One region of the Alkalihalobacillus sp. NPDC127517 genome, then DNA from elsewhere that is predicted to be linked to it. Evidence: riboswitches for the same ligand, from Rfam matches in the RefSeq annotation. Region 1 holds a riboswitch; each other region holds the start of a gene.
What was found. A riboswitch is a leader RNA that binds a small molecule or an ion and turns the genes downstream of it on or off. The one in region 1 is predicted to bind thiamine pyrophosphate.

Region 1 (5,884 bases):
TATGCTACATGTTCTGAACCGGCTGCTGTTATCTCAACGGACTCAACCATCGAATCATGCTGTCCAATAAATGAAAGCAGTGCCTTCAGTCCGCTACTCTCACTATAGACAAGCTCTTCTGTCTCAAACCGATGATTCTTTACCTTATAGACCATGTAAGCAGTAGGCACACCTGAAGAATCGGTATAAAGAACAGTCTCATGCTTTGCGTATTTCTCCACAAGCGCTTCCCACCACCAGTTCTCACGGACAAGCATTCCATGACTACAGCTTTTGTCATACAGGGTGCGAATACGAGGGTCAGCAAAAGGAATTCGTTCGAACTCTCCCTCAAGCTTTCGGTCTGGTTTCGGAAATTCTGAGAGCTGCAGCGTATACGTCGCCTCATCAAATGCAATCTCCCAACCGAACTTCCGGTAAAACCCTATAGCAAACGGGTGAAGATAAGAAAGCACATGCCCCTCTTCTCTCATCGTTTTTAGTGTATAACTCATTAGCTGCGTAATGAGGCCCTTGCGTCGTTGCTCAGGATAAGATGCTACTCCGGCAAGACCACCCATTCTCATCGTATGACCAAATACATTTACATCAAAATCCAACAGCTCTACTTTTGCTAGAACTTTCCCATCAGATACCTCACCATATGTTGTAGCATCGTTCCACGATCGTTTCGCCCGTGCACGTGATTCCTCTGGGTCAGCTACTTGAAAAGCGTAACAATCTAACGCATAAGCTTGTTCAAATTCATGATCTTCTAAACGTCGAATGGCCATGTGAAACCTCCATATCTTGGAATATCTCTAGTTTAGCATAAGCGTGTACTCTATTTAACCTAAAAAAACAGGGTAGATCTAAGATCTACCCTGTGATCGTTCATAAACATATTCTTTAAATGAGTTGTAGACCCAAATGCTCACGAAAGCTATGACCACTATACGCCTCTCTAAACAAACCTACTCGCTGTAATTCAGGAACGACTAAATCGACAAAGTCTTCCAAGCTCCCAGGTAAGGTTGGTGGCATTAGGTTAAACCCGTCCGCTACTCCGGCCTCTACCCATATCTTCATTTGATCGACAATGTCCTTTGGCGTTCCAATGAGTGTGAGGTGTCCTCCACCTGCACTTAGATACCCTATTAATTCCCTCACCGTTGGATTGGTATCGTTTATAATCTCTAAAACGGTCTCGTAGCGACCCACTGGCCCGGTAAACTCTTCAACTGGTGGGAGGGAAGGCACTTTTTCATCAAGTGCCCAATTAGAGCAATCTTGTTGAACAAAGAAACTTAGTTGCTTTAAAGCAGCCTCAATCGGTAATCGTCCATCGAGCTCCGCTTTTTTCTTTAAAGCCTCTTCATATGTATGGCCAACATAGGTTACCAACCCTGGCAAAACTTTTATACGCCTTGCCGGGTCCTCACTTTGTTTCATTTGCAGATCTAGCTTCTTTCTGAACGTTTTTGCTTGTTTAAGATTCCAAGAAACCGAATAAACAGCATCCGCGTACTTGGCTGCGAGTGCAATACCCTCTTTTGATGCTCCTGCTTGCATCGAGACCGGTTTACCCTGGGGACTACTTGGTGTTGTAGAAGGTCCATGCACATTAAAGTAGGTTCCCGCGTGGTGAATGGGCTCAATCTCTGATGGATTGATGATCTTCCCATTATCTCGATCATGTAAAAACGCCTCTTCCTCCCACGAAAGGAACAGTTTGTCCATCACCGCCGCAAACTCATCAGCCTTTTGATAACGCTCCGCACGTGGGGGCAGCGCGTTCATTCCATGATTTTGAGCTTCTATATCTGTCATCGAAGTCACCAGATTCCAGCCTACCCGCCCGTTTGTCAGGTGATCCAAGCTTAAAAGCTGTCTAGCCGCTGTAAATGGGTTAGAAAAAGTACTTGAGATGGTTGAGACTAACCCTACATGTGTCGTCACTTGAGAGATAGCCGTTAAATTCACAATCGGGTCAAACCAAAAAGCTGGCAATTCAGTAGAATCCAACCCTTTAAATGCTTGGTTATCCGCAAAAAAGATCGCGTCAAAGTACCCCTTCTCCGCAAGCTGGGCGAGCGACTGGTAATAGGAAATCTCCCCAACTTTTTCAATGGTTGAATCAGGCATTAACCAAGCCGCTTGATGATGCCCACATCCATATAGTAAAACACCTAGATGTATTTGTTTCTTTGCCACCCTTTTCACCTCACGTTCCTTCGTCTGATGTTGCTTAGTTCATCGTCAATCCGCCATCGACTGTAATGTTTTGGCCCGTCATGCCAGTCGCTTGCTCAGAAGCAAGATACGCAACCATATTCGCTACATCCTGAGTTTCCGTTACCTTTTTAAGTGGTGTCGATTGAGCGATCAGATCAAAGACCTCAGGGGTTGTGACTGCACTAGCATCTGTTGTTTTTAACAAACCGCCTGAAACAACATTAGCTTTAATTCCATGCACACCAAGTTCAGCCGCAATGTTACGTGTAAATCCAATTAAGCCTGCTTTTGCCGTTGTGTATTCATGATAAGGGACAACAGGGTTCTGAAATAGATTGGTTCCGATACTAATAATCGTTCCTTCTTTTCTTTCTATAAATTGAGGAACCACACTTTGAATCACATTGAAGGCAGCTTTCAACGTGCCATCAACCTGTTTTTGATAATCATCCCATGATAGCTCTGTGAACGACTTTTGTTTTGTAGGGTCAAACTTGAAATCTACTAACGCATTGTTAACCACTACATCAACTTTTCCAAAATAAGCTGTAGCTTGTTCGATTAATCGATCTACTTCCGCCCGATTTGTAACATCTGCTTGAATGGCACAAGCCTTGTCTTCTCCAATCTCAGACACCAAGGCTTCTGCAGCTTCCTTACTTTGATAATAGTTCACAACAACCTGAAACCCTTGCCCCGCTAGTGTTCGTACGATTGTTGCTCCTAGTCCTCTGCTTCCACCTGTTACAACGACTGTTCTTGTCATTCTGACCACTCCTCTATGTTTTTGTTAGATCAACGAAAAAAACGCAGCATTCCTGTAGGAACACTGCGCAAACTAATGAATACATACCAATCAATCACAAATACACGGTAACTATGTATAAAAGCTTGGCACTTTCCTCCGCTAGTCTTACCTAGTTCAGGTTCAAAGGGTTCGAGTATAAACTCATCTCAGTTAAAAACACCCCTAGTGCATCTTGACTATTTAATTATCGTTGGTTATTTTAGGTAACGTTTTCACGTTGGCTTTACTATACCTTAGATTAATTGGTGCGTAAAGATTTAATTCACTCATCATCTTCCTTTAAAAGTTCTGATAGCATTCTTTCACGATTCTGTAGAAAATAGTGAGTGATTTGATAGTGATCCGTCATTTGATAATCAATTACATCAATTTTTTGTTGATCAAAGCTATAGATCTCTGCATCTGGATAGCCAAGTAAGATAGGAGAATGCGTAGCAATAATAAATTGCGCGTTTTCCTTTGTTGCCAGGTCATGAATCACCCTTAGAAAAACCAATTGTCTAGCAGGAGACAGTGCAGCCTCCGGTTCATCGAGTAAATAGAGAGCCTTACCATCAAAGCGGTTTTTAAACAAGGAAAGAAACGATTCTCCGTGCGATTGTTCGTGTAAGGATTGTCCACCATAACGACCATAACTGTAGGAAGGATCATCTTTCTTTAATTGATCCAAATGAGAGGCAAATTGATAAAAGGATTCTGCTCTTAAAAAAAAACCATTACCAGTCTTAGGCATCCATCCTAACCGAAGATAGTCGCCTAACGCTGATTGGGAAGCATGCACCTCATATTGATTCCCCCTGCCTCCTCCCGCTGTATTAAAATCGCATTTATCCGCAATTCCCTCTAACATCGTCGATTTTCCTGAGCCGTTTTCACCAACAAAAAAAGTAACAGCTTTGGTTAGATTTAGTTCATCAAAATGCTTCAGACACGGGATTGAGAAAGGATATTCATTGTCACCTGAGATCTTTTCACGTAATAATTTGATCTTTTTTAAATACATGACTTCCCCTCCTACAATTTATTTTCAATTACTTCATCTTTTCACACTATACCATCTTCTTTTCCTGATTTTGATGCGCTAGATTGAAAAAATCAGTTGCATTTAACATAAGTTCATCATATTATTTACTTACCGGTAAGTAAATAAAGGAGGAGATCATATGCGAGACAAGGAACAAACGTACAAACAAATTATTGAGACGGCCTTTTCTATGTTCTCAGAAAAAGGGTTTGATCAAACAAGCATGGCTCATATCGCAGCAGAAGTAGGTATAACGAAACCAGCTGTTTATTATTATTTCAAATCAAAAGATGATCTGATTAAAGCCCTCTTCGACATCATTGCTAAGGAAATCCAGTCGATCACTTACGCAGACCTTAACGAGATGAATGATACGAACCTGCATACCATGTTGTATACCATTGGCGAAAAAGCAATTTCCCTCCAAGAGCACAACCTGCAGTTTAACCAATTGTTTAACCAATACATCTTGTTAGCCTCTCGTGACTCTTATTACTCTGAAAAAATAAAAGACATTCAACAGGAATTCTTTAATGCCTTCTATAATCTGTTTAAGCATGCTGTTAAAGTGAACGCAATAAACGATGAAAACATTTTAATTAAGTCACAATTGCTTGCACTTGTCTTTGATAACATCACGAATTACATCTTAACCGACACAAAACTGGAATTTGAACAGGTTTGGCGTGAAGCTGTAGATAATACACTAAGAGGCATAGAAACGTATGAATAATAGTCTAAGTAATCATCGTATAGAAGGGTTAGACTTTGCTCGTGCCCTGGCTATGTTTGGAATGCTGGTCATGAATTTCATGGTCTCTACTGGAGCACAGGGCAACGGTGCACCTGCTTTGGTCTGGTTCACCAACTTATTTGAAGGAAGAGCCGCAGCCACCTTTGTTACATTGGCTGGTATTGGGATCTCTTTGATGACCAGGAAAGCACGTATCACATCAGAGCAAGCAGTCATTCAAAACACACGAACCTCTTTACTAAAGCGATCCCTCTTCTTATTTGTGCTCGGTATGCTGCTATACAGCATAGGTTGGTCAGGGGACATCTTACACTATTATGGGTTTTTCATGTGTTTTGCAGCTTTTATCATCCTAACCTCACCAAAGGTCATTATAGTCATCCTTGCGACTATTGCCCTTGTCGCTCAATTCTGCCAGGTCTTCTTTAACTATATGTATGGTTGGAGTCCAACTCAGCCCTTCTTAGAGTATCTTGATTTCTGGACAGTGACAGGATTTCTTAGAAACTTATTCTTTAATGGATATCACCCTGTTTTTCCGTGGTTTGGCTTTCTGCTTATAGGCATGCTGATAGGGCGTTTGAACTTAGCGGATGTCAGAATAAGAAAAACCATACTCCTTGTGAGTTTAACCATGCTCACCGCTACAGAGCTTCTATCAAGATTCTTCATCCACCTTTTTTCAAGTTCCATTTTAGATATGGAAAGTGCGCGTTTCATCTTTGAAACAGGACCGTTCCCACCAAATATCTTTTATCTGATCTCTAATTCATCGTCTGCTCTACTGGTGATTATGTTATCTATCTACGTCGTTAACAAATGGTCAAATAATCCTCTCATTCGTTCTCTAATCTACACAGGTCAATTAACTTTAACCCATTATGTAAGTCACGTCGTTATTGGAATCGTCATTCTGCTGCTCTTAGATAAGGTCGTAGTGTTTAATGGATATGTAGCCCAGCCACTTTTTCCTATCTTTCTTTATGCTTGTGTATATTTCTTAGTAAGTGTCATTTTCTCAGCTTCTTGGAGAAGAAAATTTAATAGAGGACCAATCGAAATGTTAATGAGAAGATGGTCCTGA
Region 2 (5,884 bases), on a different contig from region 1:
TTTAGGCATAATAAATCCCTCCTGATTTGTGATTCAGTTCACTTTAACACAGGAAGGGTATAGAAAGAAAAGCGTATGCTTATGATTGATTAATTTAGGAGTTGGATAGGATGAAGAAATCGTATATTGTTATGTCAATTTTACTGATCGTAGTGGTTGGAGCCACTTGGTTTATGATGAATCTAGATGCAGATGAGGCTGGAGTTAGGGAGGAAAGTAGCCCAGTAACGTCCAGTGACAATTTATTTATTCAAGCACAACCAGATCACTCTTTTCAGGAGGAATTAATCGCCAGTAGTGGTGAGGACTCACCTGTTGAAGTGGCGGTGATAGGTAGTAGTGTAGCGGAAGGGCAGGGAGCCAGTGAGTACAATCAAACGTGGCCATCTCTGCTTGAATCATCATTAAACGAATCAGAGCAAATTGTAAATGTGACAAACTTTGCAGTAAGCGGATTTAAGGTGAGTGATTTAATTGACGAGGGCGATGTGGATGAACTTATTCAGTCCGCTCCAGATGTGATCTTGTTTGAGACTAGTGTCATTAATAGCTATTATCACGATGAACCAATTATTGATACAAAAGAGTCAATCCAAACGGCAGCTCAAAAAATAGAAGAAGAACTTCCTAATGCATATTTGGTATTTATGGCTCCAAATCCGATAAATGAGTCGATGTATTCCATTGTTACATCTGAATTAGATTTTGAGGAATATGTATATGAGACAGAACAGTTTATCATTGAATCTGGATGGGATTATTTTGATAGTTATACGGGGTGGAATAGACAATTGGAGGAAGAAGAAATTGACCTTGATTCCTTATTAGATGATGGGACTCATCCAAATGATGAGGGCTATCAGATGTGGTTTGAATTAATAAATGAGTCTATGATCCAAGCGTAGTCATAATTAAAGCGAATGCTCGGTTTTCCGAAGGGCATTCGCTTTTTAGGTGCATTCAATTAACGGTTGATACATTAAATGCCGTTAAGTACGTTAACAGCTTCTCAACATCTTGGTTTCTGTTAATAAACGCCAAGTGCCCATCTGGTCGAACGAGATAGAGTGCATGTTCACTAAATTTTGCCCTCTTGTAGTCTGGGTGAAAGTCCCAGCTAAATAATGGGAGGGAGTAATCCTTGCAAAAGTTTTCAAGCTCTTCTGTTGGTTTTCCGTATACATGAATTTGCCAGTCTGCTGTTTGAAGCGGCTCGTAGTTATCGATGCTATTTGAATTCAACCAAGGCAGCCGGTCTCCGCCATTTAATGAACCCACTCGTCCTTCGCTTAATACGCTTTTACGATAGCGAACATGAATTTGAGAAAGAAAACGGAACGCTAGCTTGCGACTGAATGTAAACCGACTTGCTATAGGAACGATATGCGGGAGAACAAAGTTTCTAAGGATTGTACCACGCACGTTACGACTTACCATCGCCTTAAACGCCTGATCAGTGGTTGCGACAAGCTGACGAGCGAATCTTCTTCTTTCCAGCCCGTAAGTATGTAAGATCGCAGGGTCTGCATTCTTTTTTAACACAGAAGCTAATTTCCATGAAAGGTTTACCGCATCTCCAATACCTGTGTTCATCCCTTGTGCTCCAGTAGGGCTATGAATGTGTGCAGCATCTCCCAACAAAAAGACACTTCCTTTTCGAAAGGTTGCCGCTACGCGTTTATGAACTTTAAAAGAAGAGAACCAGTTAACGTTTTTGACATGAATGTTCATTAAGGATTGTAGGGAGGGCTCAATATCCCAAAAGCTTAAATTAGGCTTTTCCGCTAAAAGTCTTGGAACAATTCCTACGAGACGCTGGGTGCCTTTACTTTTTACAGGTAAAACCATACAAAACCCTTTTTTAGATAAGGCTAAATTAATATCAGTATAAGATGTCGCTTCTCCTTTAGCTTCTACATCGGCAATGTAAAATAAATCTTTGTATGTAGTGCCTTCAAATGAAATATCGAGTGTTTGTCGGATCATACTTCTGGCACCATCACATCCACAGAGGTAAGAAACATGGATGGTTTCCTCGTGGTGATCACATGCAACAACTGCTTCAACACCATCTGAAGTCTCTTTAAAGGAAAGCAACTCTGTTTGCCAATTAACCGTGATCCCAAGCCTTTTTAGCTGGTGTATGAGTAATTCTTCATGTTCATCCTGCGGGAGGCTTAATACAAATGGAAAAGGACTTAACCCTTTGCCAATGTTACCTAGATTCACGTAGCCAACTTCCTTTGTTTCTTTGTGTATATGCGCAGCGGGCATCTTAATACCGAGGTTTACTGCGTCATCTGCGACCTGTAATTGATCATAGTGTTCAAGTGTTCTGGCGTGAATACCGATGGCTCTGGATTTATGATCTGGTCCGGGACGTTTGTCGATTATTCGAAAAGGTATGTTGTAATGCGTTAGTCTATGTGCCAAAGCTAATCCGGTAGGGCCGGCTCCGACTATTAACACGTGAGGTTGCTCCATTCAAATCACTCCAATCACGGACGGTTTATCTACTAACGATTCCCTTGAACGACGCGTTTCAAACGAAAAAAGAGCCACTACTTAAGTGGCTCCGACTTACTACAAATTAGTATACGTAGCTAGCTCCAATGATTACTAAAAGAATGAATAAAACAATGATAAACGCGAAGCCGCCACCAGCGTAACCGCCGCCTTTTCCACATTCAAATTCTCCCATGTTGCCACCACCTTTCCAAGACATAACATAGACTATGCAGTAACAAGAGAAAGGGGTACTTATTTTATGTTAGAATCTGTTTGCCGATTTACTCCCAATGCGACTGCTGATAAGACATGTCCCAAAACAGATATTCGAACCGGCTTGAAGTAAGAAAGATGTCTTCAAGCTGCTTTCGTTCAGCTTCTCCTAAAGAGAGCGCAAGTTCATCAAGCTTAGAACATAACCAGTCAGCAATTTCCTTAAATTCATCGTCTTGATACATGTGGATCCACTCTCCGTAATCAGGGTGTTCAAGTGCTCCAGGTAAACGAGCGAGCCGTTTTCCTATCTCCGAATAACTCCATGCGCACGGAAGAATGGCTGTGATGAGATGAGCTAAGGAGCCTTTTTGTGCTTCACTGATCATATAGCTACTATACGCAATCGTAGTAGGAGCGGGAATCGATAGCTCCAATTCTTCATTTGTAATGCCTAAGCGCTGTGCGTACGAGCGATGGAGGGACATCTCTTCATGGAGAGTCGATTGCAAATAGGAGGCAAAGGTAGCCATTGTATCCAAATCTGGTGCCTTCACAACACCAAGTGCGAATACTCGAGCATATTCAATAAGATATAAATAATCTTGTTTCATGTAATACTTAAAGGCCTCAATGTCTAATGTTCCTGATCCGATTTCCTGAACAAATGCATGTTCATGATTCGCTTTCCAGATTGAATCTGCTTTTTGACGTAAATCCTTCGTAAAAGACATCTACTCACTCCTCACCATCGTTTTTATTCTCCAGGTAACCCTTTTAAACGAAATGCCCAATGATTTGTTGGACCATTTCCAGAACCGAGCTGGAGGGTATAAGAAATTGCATCCGTAATGAATGCTTTTCCTATTGAGACGGCTTCCTCAATAGACTTCCCTTTTGCAAGCTCTGCAGTGATTGCTGCTGAGAAGGTACAGCCTGTTCCATGCAGATGTTTTGTATCGGTTCTGTCTGCATGCAGATGGGTCATGGTTTGATTTGAGAACAGCACATCCGTTGAATGATCTGTTCGATACCCGCCTTTAATGACCGCTGCCTTAGCGCCAAGCTCGTTCACAATGAGTTTAGCCGCTTTTTCCATATCAGCGACTGTTTCAATCTTCATCTCAATTAAATCGCTCGCTTCTGGAATGTTTGGCGTAACAATGGTTGCAAGGGGTACTAAGGTTTCACGTAAGGATTTGCGTGAATGTTCATCCATTAAAGGATCTCCACTCTTAGCAATCATCACTGGATCACAAATGTAAGGCACTTTAACGCCTTGTAGGTAGTCAACCAATGCCTCCATCATCTCAGGAGTGGCAATCATCCCCGTTTTCACCGCAGAAGGGGGAATATCCGTTAAAACCGATTCAAGCTGTGTTTGAATCAGGTCGAGAGGCATGTGTTGGATCATTTGAACACCAGTTGTATTTTGAGCAAGAACGGACGTAATGACACTCATACCAAATACTTCTCGCTCTTGAAATGTTTTTAAATCAGCTTGTACCCCAGCGCCACCAGTAGGGTCTGTTCCTGCGATGGTTAATGCTGTATGGATAGACATCTTCATTCCTCATTTCTTTATTTTGACTTACTTCGGAACGATGATTAAAAAGGTTAACTAATGTGATACATCTCCAAAAAAAACACCGCTTCTCATAAGAAGCGGTGCACATAAACGATCAGATAAACCATACGATCTACTATGTATGGACAATTACGTGCCACTTTCCTACGCTAGTGTTAACTAGATCAGGTAATTAGGGTTAAGGCATCGCCTCTCTCAGCATCGTGCACCCCTAGTGGTTAGTCTGTCATTCAGTTATTAGTTTACAGCGTCTTTAAGCTGTTTACCTGGTTTGAACGCAGGATTTTTTGTTGCTGGAATTTCAATTTCTTCACCAGTTTGTGGGTTACGGCCTTTACGAGCAGAACGCTCACGTACTTCGAAGCTACCAAAACCAACAAGTTGTACTTTTCCACCTTCTACTAGAGAAGAAGTAATGCTGTCAAATACAGCGTCTACTGCTTTAGAAGCGTCTTTCTTAGATAGATCCGCTTGTTCGGATACTGCGTTAATTAAATCAGTTTTGTTCATTGAGATAACTCCCTTTCATTCCTTTAAGATAGAAAAGATCATTACGTAAGTAGCGACATAACAATCTTTATTTACGACAAGTATTTAATAACCTGCCCTTCAAATTTACTCATGAATCCTTGTTAAGTCAAGAGATTTGGGTTAAATAAACGCTCAATAGAGACTTTTTTATCATTTTTTAGCAAAATATACGACATCATAGAAAACGTGATTGCTATGCGTCCTCTCCTAAAAAACAATCAAGGGTTCTGAGTTAAAATTTGCGGACACGGAATGGGCTCACCATAAGAAGGGAAAGAGCAATAATTGCATACATAAATACATAATAAGGGATATAATTGACGAATAGAGTTAAAAATGTGAGAATACAACCAGCAGCCGTAATAGGTAAACCAACAAAATACTGATTGGATTCTGTAATGTTGAAACGTGCCAGACGCAGGGCGCCACACATAATATAAATGATTGCGAAAATGGCTCCTGGCATACCGAACTCAACTAAAGCCGCCTGGTACATGAGCATAGCAGGGGCTACACCAAAGGAAATAATATCACTTAATGAATCAAGCTGCTTACCTAATTCAGAGGTAGCATTAAATTTTCGTGCGGCCGCTCCATCTAAACGATCAAAAACAGCTGCAATAGCAATGAGAAGTAATCCTACTCTTAATTGGTCATGAAATACATAGATAATGGCTAAAGCTCCAAAGCCTAGATTGATTAGTGTTAAGGCGTTTGCAATTTGGCCTTTAACCTTCTTTAAAGAAGAATCAAGCCTTTGTAATAAGAACACCTTCGTTCACTCTCCTTTTATAATACAGTTAATCAAACAAAACTGCTAAAAACTGTATGAATCTATAATTATATCATGAGAATAACGTGAGAAACAGAGTAAAAAAGAAAATAAGAATGATTGGAGACATGTAATGAAAGGTTTTCGCTGGTTTTTTTGCGCGTGTGTGGAGCTTACAAATGGACCCTTTATGTCCAAGCGATTAAAGCGTTTTTCCACTTCGAAAGTAAGCAAGCCCTTTATCCCATTATTTATAAGAACATTTAATATAA
Region 3 (5,884 bases), on a different contig from region 1:
GGTATGAGATCACGAGAGTCATGTAAGACATCTATGTCGTAAGCAAGAGCTAATGTAACAACATCCGCTTGTAAACCATCTATAACCGATCTTGCCTGACTACCTGAGCCTCCGTGTGATTGATTAAATGTTACGGTTTGACCGGTTTCTTCCTTCCAATGGTCAGCGAATACCTTGTTAAAATCTTCATATAATTCTCTTGTCGGGTCGTAGGAAACATTTAAAAGATCAACCGTATCTCCATCACCTGTTGCTTGATCACTTGAACCACATGCACTCAACGCAATGAGCAAAACTGGAATGGACGTGAATATTAAAAATGAGTACGTGCTACTTTTTTTGATTTTCAATCGATTCCTCTCCTTTTACACTTTGTTTTATATATTATTAAGTATAGTGGTTTAGTTGGCTTTAAGAACAAAAAAAGAAGCCCTCCACTAATAAACGGTATTAGTAAAGGCCTTCGGTTGTCCGATCAGCAACTATTTTAATGTACTCATATCTTATCCATGCTTTTCCGATGTGTCAAGTATATTTTAAAGCGTTCGTGCGATCTGTTCTTAATTTGTGAGGTAACGTACATCTGTTCGATCGAATAAGGGAACCGCATCTGCCAAATAAAAGGTAACTAGAGGTGCTAACAGAATAACGACTAGAAAAAGCAAATCATACAAACGAACATTCGTTTCATAAAAATAAGTTCGCTCTGATGACTGAGTAAAGCGCTTAGCTTCCATGGCAACCGCAATTCGTTGAGCACGCCTAATACTTTGGGCAAGGAGTGGAATGGAGAAAAACTGAAGTTTTTTGTACATTCCCTTCAGCCCTTTTTTTGGAACAGCCTGTCTAATGATCATTGCATGTCTTAATGTTTGAAATTCATCAAACATAATTGGGATCATACGTATCGATGCTAGAAAGCTATAGGCATACTTTGAAGGAACTTTAAGCTGTTGCATCAATGAATAAAATAACAAGACCGGTTTTGTCGTTAACGCAAAAATCATTCCAAGTATGGCAAACGCCAGTGCTCGAAAGCCCAGATGAATTCCCCGATAAAAGCTTTCCTCACTAATCTGAATGAGTCCCCATTTAAACCAAATGGTATCTCCTCTTCCAAAAAAAATCATCGAGCTGGCCGAGGAGACAAACACTAATACAAAGGGAAGTGAGAATAGTAGCAAATAGCGTAATGGATGACCCGAGTACATATATAAAATCATACTCAGTGCTATTGTTAAGTAAGCTAAATGCGAAGGGTTATGAATGAAGATCATATAGAAGAACAGAAATACGGAAAGGATACATTTTATACTAGGGTTAACACGTGTTAACCAGGTTTCTTGAACACGATATAATGAGTTCATCGGCTTGCCACTCTTTTCATTTCTTTATCTACTTCAGAGACTTCTCCTTTTTCTACGTTCCAGACACGAGTAGCAAACGAACGAACAATCTCTTCATCGTGAGTCACCATCATAATTGTGACTCCTTGATTTTTTAATGAGTCCATCATTTCAAGTAGAGCAAATGTATTTTTAGCATCCTGTCCAAAAGTTGGTTCATCAAGCAATAAAACCTTTTGCTGTCCTACAAGAGCTGTTGCAACACTTAATCTTCTTTTTTGTCCCATCGATAGTTGATAAGGATGTTGCTGCTGGTGTTGGGTAAGCATAAATGCAGATAAGGTCTCATCTACTTTCTTTTTCAATTCAATTTGGGACCGTCGCTCTTGTTTTAACGTAAAAGCAATCTCTTCGCTTACGTGATTTGTAACAAATTGATATTCAGGATTTTGAAAGACAAATCCGAGAAGATCACTTAATTGATCCTTTTTCTTAACTAAAGTTTGATGAACCTTATATGTTCCTCTCGTCCGAAGCACATTCATTAATCCTAGAAGCAATGTGCTTTTGCCAGCACCGTTTACCCCGGTAATGCAGATCCACTCACCAGGGTAAACGTTTAACGAAGAAACAGTCAGTTTAGCTTCTTTTCTACGAAGCACTTGAAAATCCTTTAGCTCAATGATAGGAAGTTGGTTTTGATCACGACTTTCTGATGCCCATTTACGTTGTGTCAGATACTCCTGCCAAACATCTGGATACCAGATGCCGTATTCATGCAGGGTTTGTTTGTATGTTTTAAATATATAATCTGTTTGCCCATCTGCAATAATTTGACCTGCATCATTCAAAACAATAACTCTCTCAACGAAATCAAGAATATGATCAATTTTATGTTCAACAATAATCACCGTTTGGTTTTTCGTTATCGATTTAATGAGTTTCCAAATCTGTTCAGTGCCTAATGGATCAAGCATCGCCGTTGGTTCATCAAAAAAGAAGGTGGACGGCTTAAGAGCAAGAACGGAAGCCATCGCTAGCCTTTGTTTCATTCCTTGAGATAATTGCGAAATCGGTGTATGAAGTTCGTTAAGCTCTAAACCGACCAACTCAAGAACATGGTTAATTTGTTGGTTCATCTCTTCTCTTGGTACTCCTAAATTCTCTAATACAAAGGCGATTTCTTCATCTACATAAGGCATACAAAATTGACTATCTGGATCTTGAAAGACATAACCCCACGATTTTGGATGAGTGAGTTTTTTATATTTAAGTGGAAGATTTATAGCGGATGGCACCAAACCTGTAAGTACTTGAAGCAAGGTTGATTTTCCACTTCCACTTGGCCCAAGAATAAGGACCTTCTCGCCTTCGGAAATCTCAACGCTCAGATCTTTAAACAAAAGTGTGCCACTTCCAGGAAAGGTGAGCCTTAATTTCTCTACAGATGCACTCATATCTTTTATCCCTTTCCCTTCTTATGAATCTAACGTATCAAGATCTTTTTTAGAAGATGGTCTCAATAAATCAGTGACACCCGTTTTCTCAAGTGCCCGAACAAGATAGTAGGCGAATATGCCTGCAATCAGGATGCCACTAATGGTTCGTAATATGATCACTAATGTGACATTCCATCCAACAAGATCCGCCATGTAGCCTCGGTTCCAGTCCATCAGAAACGAGCCTCCTGCAGATGCTGCACCTGCAAGAGAGGTAGTAAAAATGGAGTAGCTTTTGTACAAAAACAATGCAAAGACAAGTTCAGCTCCAAGCCCCTGCATGATTCCATAAATTAATACCTCTAAGCCGTATTGTGAGCCTACAATAAATTCCCCTGAGGCCGCTGCTATTTCAGCAATAAGAGCCACACCAGGCTTACGAATAATTAAAAAGGCTACAGTAGCTGCGATAAACCACATACCATACATCAGTTCATTCACTTGAAGTGGAAATAGCTTTAAGCTGTCATTTACTGGACCCCATAATCTGTACACAATTCCGAAAACCACTGCAATAATGACTGTGACCAAGATATCCGTTAAGGTCAAACGCTTCATCAGTTCATTCCTCCTGTTTTTCTATTCCCACAGTTAGCCGAAAAAAAGAAGCCACTCCAAGAATGGAGTGGCTTCTTCATTACGTATACACTAATCCCTAAAGAGACAAGTCGCCATAATAAAAAGAGTCGACTCCACTTTCCTACGCTAGTATTATCTAGATCAGGTCAAGGGTTAAGGCAAAGTTGCCTCTCTCAGCTTACGCGCCCCTAGTGGAAATAAAAGTTTATAATGTTGTACATGTACATTTAATCATATTAACGTGAAGCCGACAATCTTTTTTTATGAATGCTTTTCTAAGACAGATTCTACTTCTAAAAGGGATGTAATCTCATAAGTCGGTTCAACTTCGGCAGTTGTTTGTTCTCTACGGTTAACCCAAATAGAAGGAATACCGGCTCGCTGAGAACCAAGAATATCAGTCATAAGGTTGTCTCCAACCATCATTACTTCTTCTTTCTCAAGCTCCATTAATGATAAGGCATGTTCAAATATGCCTTTATCAGGTTTTCCCTTACCATAAGCACCAGAAATAACAATATGGTCAAAGTAAGGAACTAATTCGGGCGTCAGCTCTAATTTAATATTTTGTAGATCGGGAGAGCCATTTGTTAATAGAAGAAGTTTGTAGTCTTCTTTTAAACGGTCCAATACTTTAAACGTTTCTTCATAAACGATTGGATTTTTTCGGCGTTCAAGTGGAAACTTCTCAGATAACTCTTTTGCAAGTTCTGAATTTTCTACTCCACACTTCTTCAAAGCAAGATCCCAGGAAGCTAACCGATACCCGGGAGCGAGATCTTTTAACTTCTGAAATTCCTCTTCTCGATCCTGAAAATTTGCCCATAAGCCCTCAAAGGGATTAATTCCAATCATTTGCGTAAAAGGAAATGTTTCATAAGAAGCATATAATTGCTTTGCTTCTTCCCTTACCGCATACTCGAGCTCGTCAGCATTAATACGTTCATCTTGTTCCGCAGCATAAACACATGTGGCGTCAAATGCTTTCTGAACACTTTTTTGATCCCATAAAAGGGTATCATCTAAGTCAAAAAAAACAGCTTTTATCATCAAGGATTCCCTTTCTTTAAAACAATTTAAATAAAGTCTTGTACAACTATTTTACTTCGTAAGTCCAATTAAACGGGTCTTCTATTCTACCTTTTTGAATGCCTGTCAATGTTTCATAGAGTCTCGCAGCCAAATGACCTGTTTCACGATTATTAATGAGCGACTGCTCACCTTTCCAGCTAAGTTCTCCAATTGGTGAGATCACCGCAGCCGTTCCTGTTCCAAAAGCTTCTTCAAGTCGATTTTCTTTAATGGCAAGTAATACTTCATTAATTGAAATTTTCCGTTCTGAAACTGGCATATCCCAGCTCTTCAGTAATTCAATAATTGATTTACGAGTAATTCCTTCAAGAATGCTCCCACTAAGTTCAGGTGTTACAATCTCTCCATCAATCTTAAAGAAGACATTCATGCTTCCTACTTCTTCGATGTACTTTTTCTCAGAACTATCAAGCCAAAGAACTTGAGCTTGACCATGAGCTGTCGCTTTATCTTGAGCTTTATATGCGGCAGAATAATTCCCTGCTGTTTTTGCCATCCCGGTTCCACCAAGAGCGGCTCTTGTATATTCGTCTTCTACGTAAATGCCTACAGGGGCAATACCCTCTTTATAATAAGAGCCTACAGGTGAAAGAATAATCATAAATTTATAAGATGTGGACGGAGCTACACTAAGGTTAGGTTCAGTCGCAATAATGAACGGGCGAATATACAATGAGGTTCCTTCATATGTAGGAATCCAATCCTTGTCTAACTTAACCAACTCATTTAAATAGTCTAAAACAATGTTTGTATCAATATCTGGAATACTTAAACGGTCACTAGATAAGTTTAATCGCTTAAAATTTTGCTCGGGTCTAAATAATAATACTCTGTCATCATCTGTACGATAAGCTTTTAGACCTTCAAATACAGTTTGCCCATAATGATAAATCATTGCAGCTGGATCGAGTGTTAAAGGTTGATAAGGTATAATTCGTGGACTATGCCAGCCATTTTCATTCGTATAATCCATGATGAACATATGATCAGTAAACGTTTTACCGAACTCAAGGGTCTCAGGATCTGGCTTTGTTTTATGGTGTGTTGCGGTCATAATTTCTAATGTTTGATCAGACATTTTAAGAAACTCCCCTTTTTATACCACGATAGTAACATTGTAACGTACCTATTATAACATGACTAAGCAAGTTTTGAATGAGCCTTATCCCTTAGTCTGTTTCATATAATTTCCAAGCTCAACAAACATAGCACCCATACGTTCAATCTCAGGAGAAATTACTCGTTTAACCCCTTGACTATAAAGCTCTTCTGATGTCACTTTCCCAACTGATACCGCAAGCACACCCTCTTCAAACAAGGTTAGAAGCCTTTGTTTTTTATCATACTTGGTAGCAATTGAAAACAACT
Region 4 (5,884 bases), on a different contig from region 1:
AAGCATCCGGTGATTCCAGTTTGTTAAACGATTAATCCCCTTTTCAGTAACACTTGTAACAAACCCCGCAATGTCTTCTGAGGCACCATTAACAAGTGTTCCATCTGCCTTTGCTACCAAGTAGCCTTGACTAGAGTAGATGATATGTCTGATTCGCTCGGGTGTAAGCTTGTAGGCACATATTTGTCCACGGATTGGATAGATTGGAATGTTCAAAGAAAGTAGCTCTTCAAATTCCTTTGCCCAAGCGCCTGATGAAATGACAAGCTGATCTGCTTCAAACACCTGCCCGTCCTCAGAACGGACTCGCACGCCTGCATCCCATTCATCGAGTGTAAGCCCCTCAAGGTGATTGTAAAGAGCCACACCTGTTCGCTCACATGCTTTCTCTAGTGCCTTCACATAGTCTGGGGCATATACATGACTCTCCTCTGGGTAGTGAATTGCACCTATCACTTCATCGGATAACTCTGGTTCTAGCTTTTTTGTTTGAGATCCGGTTAAAATATGAGCTTCTACTCCAAATTCTTTTTGCCAGCCTTTACGAGTTGATAACGATAATAGGTCGGCTTCATGATACACACAATGCAGACTACCCGATTCTGTAAATTCAAATGTAGATTCAGACGCTGCTTTTACCTCTTGTTGCCACTTTGGAAACATCCTTAAGCTTGCAAGGCAGAGTTTAAAAAAGTCATCCGGATCTTCCCCAATTTCCGAATAGGGCGCAAGCATGCCGGCAGCAGCACCTGATGCTTGACCACCAAACTCCTGAACTTCAAGAACCGATACATCTAATCCTCGCATGCGTAGCTCAAAGGCTGTCGCAAGCCCAATGACGCCTCCACCTAATACAATGATGCGTTCTGCCATAGATTCTCACACTCTCTATTTAACGATATACTCCTCAAATTGACTACTTGCTGTTGCATATGGTTTCTTAGGAATACGACCTGCTTTAAATGACATTCTGCCAGCCTGAATAGCAAGCTTCATCGCCTCTGCCATGCGCACAGGATCTTTGGCACGAGCAACTGGTGTATTCATTAAAACCCCGTCCACACCTAGTTCCATCGCTTGAGTAATATCACTTGCAGACCCAAGCCCTGCATCAACGATAATCGGTACATTTGCCTCTGCGACGATTAATCCAATGTTATAAGGATTGAGGATTCCGAGTCCTGTTCCGATAGGTGAGCCCCCTGGCATAACTGCTGCCGCTCCAGCTTCCTCTAGGTGCTTCGCTAGAATTGGATCATCCGAAGTATACGGGAGTACCGTAAACCCTTCTTTTACAAGAGTTTCTGTTGCTTTTAATGTTTCAATCGGATCTGGTAATAAGGTTTTTTCATTCGCACTAATTTCAACCTTAATCCAGTCACTGATTCCTGAAGCACGGGCAAGCCGTGCGATTCGAATCGCTTCTTCGGCGTTACTAGCACCGGATGTATTCGGTAAATAAGTGAACGAGGATTGATCTAAATGCTGTAAGATCGCATCTTCTTCGGGATTTTCAAGATTCACACGACGAATGGCGAATGTAAGAATCTCGGCTTCAGCCGCTCGAATTGCCTCATTTTGAACAAATGGGTTTGGATATCTACCCGTCCCTAATAGAAATCGAGATGAAAACTCACGACCAGCTATCACAAGTGTGTCTTTTTTCAATTCAACCGCCTCCTACAAAATGAACCAATTCTATTTTCATCCCATCTTCAAGCTGCTTTTCCGCTCGCTCTTCTCTTGAAATAATCGCTCCATCTACTTCCGTCACAACAAGCTCAGGCTCTAGTTTGTATTGATTCACAAGTTCTTCGAGTGTTTGCTGCTTAAAGCTTATGGTTTGCCCATTTACAACAATGGTCATGATGGATCCTCCATCATAGTAATGATCTCCTCACAGCGTGCTTTCACATCATCCGCTTCGACAATTTCAGTAATCATACATACTCGCTTCGCACCTGCAGCCAAGACTTCTTTTAGATTATGGCGTTTAATTCCACCAATCGCGACATAAGGAATCGTGATGTCTGCTTCAATCTGTTGAATATAAGCTGTTGTAACTGGATCAACGACATCTTCTTTGCTGTTTGTCGGGAAAATGGGACCGACACCGATGTAATCAGCTCCACCTTCTTCTGCCTGCTTTGCTTCTTCAATCTGATGAGTCGAAATACCGATTATCATATCAGGACCGACAATTTTTCTGACGTCTGCGAGAGGTAAATCATCCTGTCCAACATGAATCCCATCCGCCTCAACTGCTAACGCAACATCAATGTGATCATTAACGATAAATGGAACATCATACTTTTTCGTAAGCGCACGTAGCTTTTTTGCTTTATTTAAAACGTCTACCTTACTGCTCTTTTTATCTCGAAGCTGAATAATATCTACGCCACCTTGAATCGCTTGTTCCATGACGTCAACAAGATCCTTACCGGGATGAAATTCTTCTCCTGTAATAGCATATAAACGAAACTCTTTCATGTTTAATTCCTCCTATACACAATAAAAAACCGTATCCAACGATGGAATACGGCTAACTCTTACTTGTGCTAATTAGTCGACTTTCCTACGCTGGCATCACCCAGATCAGGTACAAGGGTAAAAGGATTACTCCTAATTCTCAGCCTAATAAGGCACCCCTAGTCTTTATCATGTTCAATTTAATTTAAGTATGACAGAAACCAGACTTCTTGCAAAGGGATAAGCTTAATATAATTGAAAGACAGTACCATCCTCTGTACGAATCAGTTTCTTCTTTACACTTCCTGTGAGAAGCCACTTCCCATCTGATGAAAGCTCAAGCGGTTCTTGTTGGTCGAGCTGACCAAGCTTTTTAAATGAATCCTCCTTTAAATCATACATAAAAAGATCAAAGCCATCCTTATATGATACATAATCTGCTGAGTACCTTGGACTTAAGTAATAAAAGCGATCAAGTAGCCCATCAAATGCATAGGAAGTTATCCACCAATGATCCGAAAACGTATTTAAGATTGGTATCGTTAAGGAACCCAGTTTATGTATGCCATCAGTAAATTCATACATGATCTCATCGGCCTGAAGTTCTTTGTATTTCACTACCATCGAACGATCTTGAAATAAGTTTGAAAAATAAAGTGCAGAACCTACCCCATCCTTCGTTTGATTGGTTGTGAGATTATACTGCTGAAGGGGAGCTTCAACCGAGGGAATCATGCTCCAATTTAAGTAGGTCACTGTATCTTCAGTTACCCACTGGATAAAGTTACTTTGAATTCCCGTTTTTTCAACGTCCATTGCTTCAAGATCAACATGGTAGACCTCTTGTTCCCAGTCTGGCTGAAAGGCAACAGCAATAAATTCTGTTGAATGATAAGGGCTCCAAAAAATTGCATAATCGTCTGCTGAAAGATCCGGATTAATCTCGACGTCTCCAGCTTTGTTTAATATGACGAGTTCTGCCAGGCCTTGTTCATTAAGTGTTTGCAGAGCGAACAATGATTGATCCTTATTTACATCTAAGCGATGAAATTGCTCCGACTCAATACTAGCGTAAAATAATTCATCCTCACCAGTAAAGACATCGTGGGTAAACAAATCAAATGAATTTCCTTCTGATAAAAGGTATACCAGCGTTTGTTCATCATACCAACCAATCACTTCCAATTGGTGATCCCCTATCACGTCAATTGGATAAATTGTATCGATTACGACTGGTGAAATTGAAGACGCTGGGGCTTCATCTGTTTGACAGCCACCTACTACAAGTAGTAATACGATACTAGTACATACCTTTTTCATGAATGGGCCACCTTTTTATCTATCTCTATCCTTATTATGACATGTCTACTTTCTTCCTCTCAACTTCTTTTTAGAAGCAATGTAAAAAAAGCTGAAGAGGACATCTTATCCTCTTCAGCTTATATCGGTATTACATAGAAATAAATCGAGATCCAGCAATACCCGGATTTGTCATTTCTTCCGGATTCAGAATTTCATTTAGTTCTTCTTCTGATAAGATTCCTCGCTCAAGGCAGATCTCGCGAACAGGGCGCCCTGTTTGAATGGCCTCTTTTGCAATTCTAGTTGCCACTTCATACCCCACGTGCGGATTGATGGCTGTTACAATACCGACGCTACCTTCAACAAGACCTAAACATCTCTCAACGTTTGCCGTAATTCCTTCAATCGCATATTCTCTAAAGACACGCATGCCATTGTCAAGAATGGAGAAGGATTGTAATAAATTAAATACTAGTACTGGTTCCATTACATTTAACTCAAGCTGTCCCGCTTCAGAAGCGAGTGAAATAGTATGATCATTTCCAATCACTTGGAATGATAATTGATTAATGACCTCACACATCACTGGATTTACTTTACCCGGCATAATGGATGATCCTGGTTGACGTGGTGGGAGATTAATCTCATTAAATCCAGTTCGCGGACCAGAGCTCATTAAACGAATATCATTTGCCATCTTCGAAAGGTTAATCGCAAGGATTTTTAACGCACTGGAAACCTCCGTATACGCATCAGTATTTTGAGTGGCATCTATTAAATTCTCCGCTTTACAAAATGGATGTCCTGTTACATCAGCTAAATACTTAGAGACCTTATCAATATACTCAGGCAACGCATTTAAACCTGTTCCGACCGCAGTTGCTCCCATATTCACTTCATACAAATGACCTACAGATCGTTTGATACGGCTTAAATCCCTCATGAGTACGCGCTTATATGCACCAAATTCTTGTCCTAATCGAATCGGTACAGCGTCCTGCAGATGAGTTCTTCCCATTTTTAACACAGAATCAAATTCTTTTTCTTTTATTTCCATGGCTCCGATTAAGCGTGATAATGAATCTTGAAGCTGATGAGCTAGGTGCAAACTCGCAATATGAATCGCTGTAGGGAAGGCATCATTTGTTGATTGAGCCATGTTTACATGCGTATTGGGACTCACTTTGATGTACTCGCCTTTCTCCCCACCCATAATTTCGATCGCACGGTTTGCAATCACTTCATTTGCATTCATGTTAAACGAAGTACCTGCCCCACCCTGAATGGAATCAACAATGAATTGATCCACCCATTGTCCATTAATGATCTCATCTGATGCTTGGATGATCGCTTCAGCAATCTTCGGTTGAAGAACACCAACATCACGGTTCGCCATAGCCGCTGCTTTTTTCACGTAACCAAATGCGCGAATGAGTTCAGGATGTGGTGGATAGCCTGTAATCGGAAAATTCTCTTTTGCTCTCATAGATTGAATTCCGTAGTAGGCATGCTTTGGAACTTCTTTTTCACCTAATAAATCACGTTCAATACGATACTCCATATTTGTATAAATCTCCTTTAATTTGCGATAACCTTCTTAACATAATCTATGTGTAACACGCTTTTATGCTTTCCGCTTTGCCTCTTTGGCGATCCAAGCAGCCCCAACAATTCCAGCATCATTGCCAAGTTCAGCAATCTTAATATCGGCAGCTTCCTTTACTCGTTTGAGGACAAACTTCGAGTATGTATCGTTTAACGGATTAAGTAACGTTTGTCCACCTTTTGAAACACCGCCGCCGATCACGATACGACTTGGATTTAAAGTATTTGCTAAATTCGCGATAGCGAACCCTAAATAATACATACTTTTTTCGACAACGGCAGTAGCACAAGGATCTCCTGCCTCAGCTTGAACAATCACTTCGCGCGCCGTTAGTGTCCCCTTTTGCTCAAATGAGCGAAGCGCGCTTTCAGGATACTCTGGTAGGAACTCTAATGCAAGCTGTACAATCCCCGTCGCTGACGATACCGTTTCTAAGCAACCTGTTTTCCCACAGTTGCACGATCTGCCTCCTTCAGGAATCGATGTAATATGACCTAATTCTCCAGC

Region 2: linked by a shared signal. The riboswitch ahead of thiD (bifunctional hydroxymethylpyrimidine kinase/phosphomethylpyrimidine kinase) and the one ahead of ACQKKO_RS08370 (3-oxoacyl-ACP reductase) in region 1 are both predicted to bind thiamine pyrophosphate.
Region 3: linked by a shared signal. The riboswitch ahead of ACQKKO_RS02910 (ECF transporter S component) and the one ahead of ACQKKO_RS08370 (3-oxoacyl-ACP reductase) in region 1 are both predicted to bind thiamine pyrophosphate.
Region 4: linked by a shared signal. The riboswitch ahead of thiE (thiamine phosphate synthase) and the one ahead of ACQKKO_RS08370 (3-oxoacyl-ACP reductase) in region 1 are both predicted to bind thiamine pyrophosphate.

Annotation. Positions count from the first base shown of each region.
Region 1 covers NZ_JBNNQX010000005.1:186,848-192,731, forward strand. Annotated here, with positions in the region: gene ACQKKO_RS08360 (GNAT family N-acetyltransferase) at 1-773, opposite strand, end outside; gene ACQKKO_RS08365 (LLM class flavin-dependent oxidoreductase) at 889-2,202, opposite strand; gene ACQKKO_RS08370 (3-oxoacyl-ACP reductase) at 2,228-2,980, opposite strand; TPP riboswitch at 3,097-3,196, opposite strand; gene ACQKKO_RS08375 (AAA family ATPase) at 3,285-4,025, opposite strand; gene ACQKKO_RS08380 (TetR/AcrR family transcriptional regulator) at 4,186-4,779, shown strand; gene ACQKKO_RS08385 (DUF418 domain-containing protein) at 4,772-5,884, shown strand.
Region 2 covers NZ_JBNNQX010000009.1:192,340-198,223, forward strand. Annotated here, with positions in the region: gene ACQKKO_RS14155 (NADP-dependent oxidoreductase) at 1-9, opposite strand, end outside; gene ACQKKO_RS14160 (SGNH/GDSL hydrolase family protein) at 111-905, shown strand; gene ACQKKO_RS14165 (FAD-dependent monooxygenase) at 961-2,484, opposite strand; gene ACQKKO_RS14170 (YjcZ family sporulation protein) at 2,591-2,701, opposite strand; gene tenA (thiaminase II) at 2,790-3,455, opposite strand; gene thiD (bifunctional hydroxymethylpyrimidine kinase/phosphomethylpyrimidine kinase) at 3,479-4,285, opposite strand; TPP riboswitch at 4,434-4,532, opposite strand; gene ACQKKO_RS14185 (non-specific DNA-binding protein Hbs) at 4,547-4,819, opposite strand; gene pssA (CDP-diacylglycerol--serine O-phosphatidyltransferase) at 5,073-5,612, opposite strand; gene ACQKKO_RS14195 (phosphatidylserine decarboxylase) at 5,746-5,884, shown strand, end outside.
Region 3 covers NZ_JBNNQX010000002.1:192,880-198,763, forward strand. Annotated here, with positions in the region: gene ACQKKO_RS02895 (sulfate ABC transporter substrate-binding protein) at 1-344, opposite strand, end outside; gene ACQKKO_RS02900 (energy-coupling factor transporter transmembrane component T family protein) at 561-1,367, opposite strand; gene ACQKKO_RS02905 (ABC transporter ATP-binding protein) at 1,364-2,803, opposite strand; gene ACQKKO_RS02910 (ECF transporter S component) at 2,825-3,403, opposite strand; TPP riboswitch at 3,526-3,624, opposite strand; gene ACQKKO_RS02915 (HAD family hydrolase) at 3,686-4,474, opposite strand; gene ACQKKO_RS02920 (branched-chain amino acid aminotransferase) at 4,521-5,594, opposite strand; gene ACQKKO_RS02925 (uroporphyrinogen-III synthase) at 5,679-5,884, opposite strand, start outside.
Region 4 covers NZ_JBNNQX010000006.1:210,973-216,856, forward strand. Annotated here, with positions in the region: gene thiO (glycine oxidase ThiO) at 1-873, opposite strand, end outside; gene ACQKKO_RS10165 (thiazole synthase) at 889-1,668, opposite strand; gene thiS (sulfur carrier protein ThiS) at 1,670-1,867, opposite strand; gene thiE (thiamine phosphate synthase) at 1,864-2,490, opposite strand; TPP riboswitch at 2,556-2,660, opposite strand; gene ACQKKO_RS10180 (YqgU-like beta propeller domain-containing protein) at 2,716-3,789, opposite strand; gene aspA (aspartate ammonia-lyase) at 3,920-5,332, opposite strand; gene ACQKKO_RS10190 (ROK family glucokinase) at 5,396-5,884, opposite strand, start outside.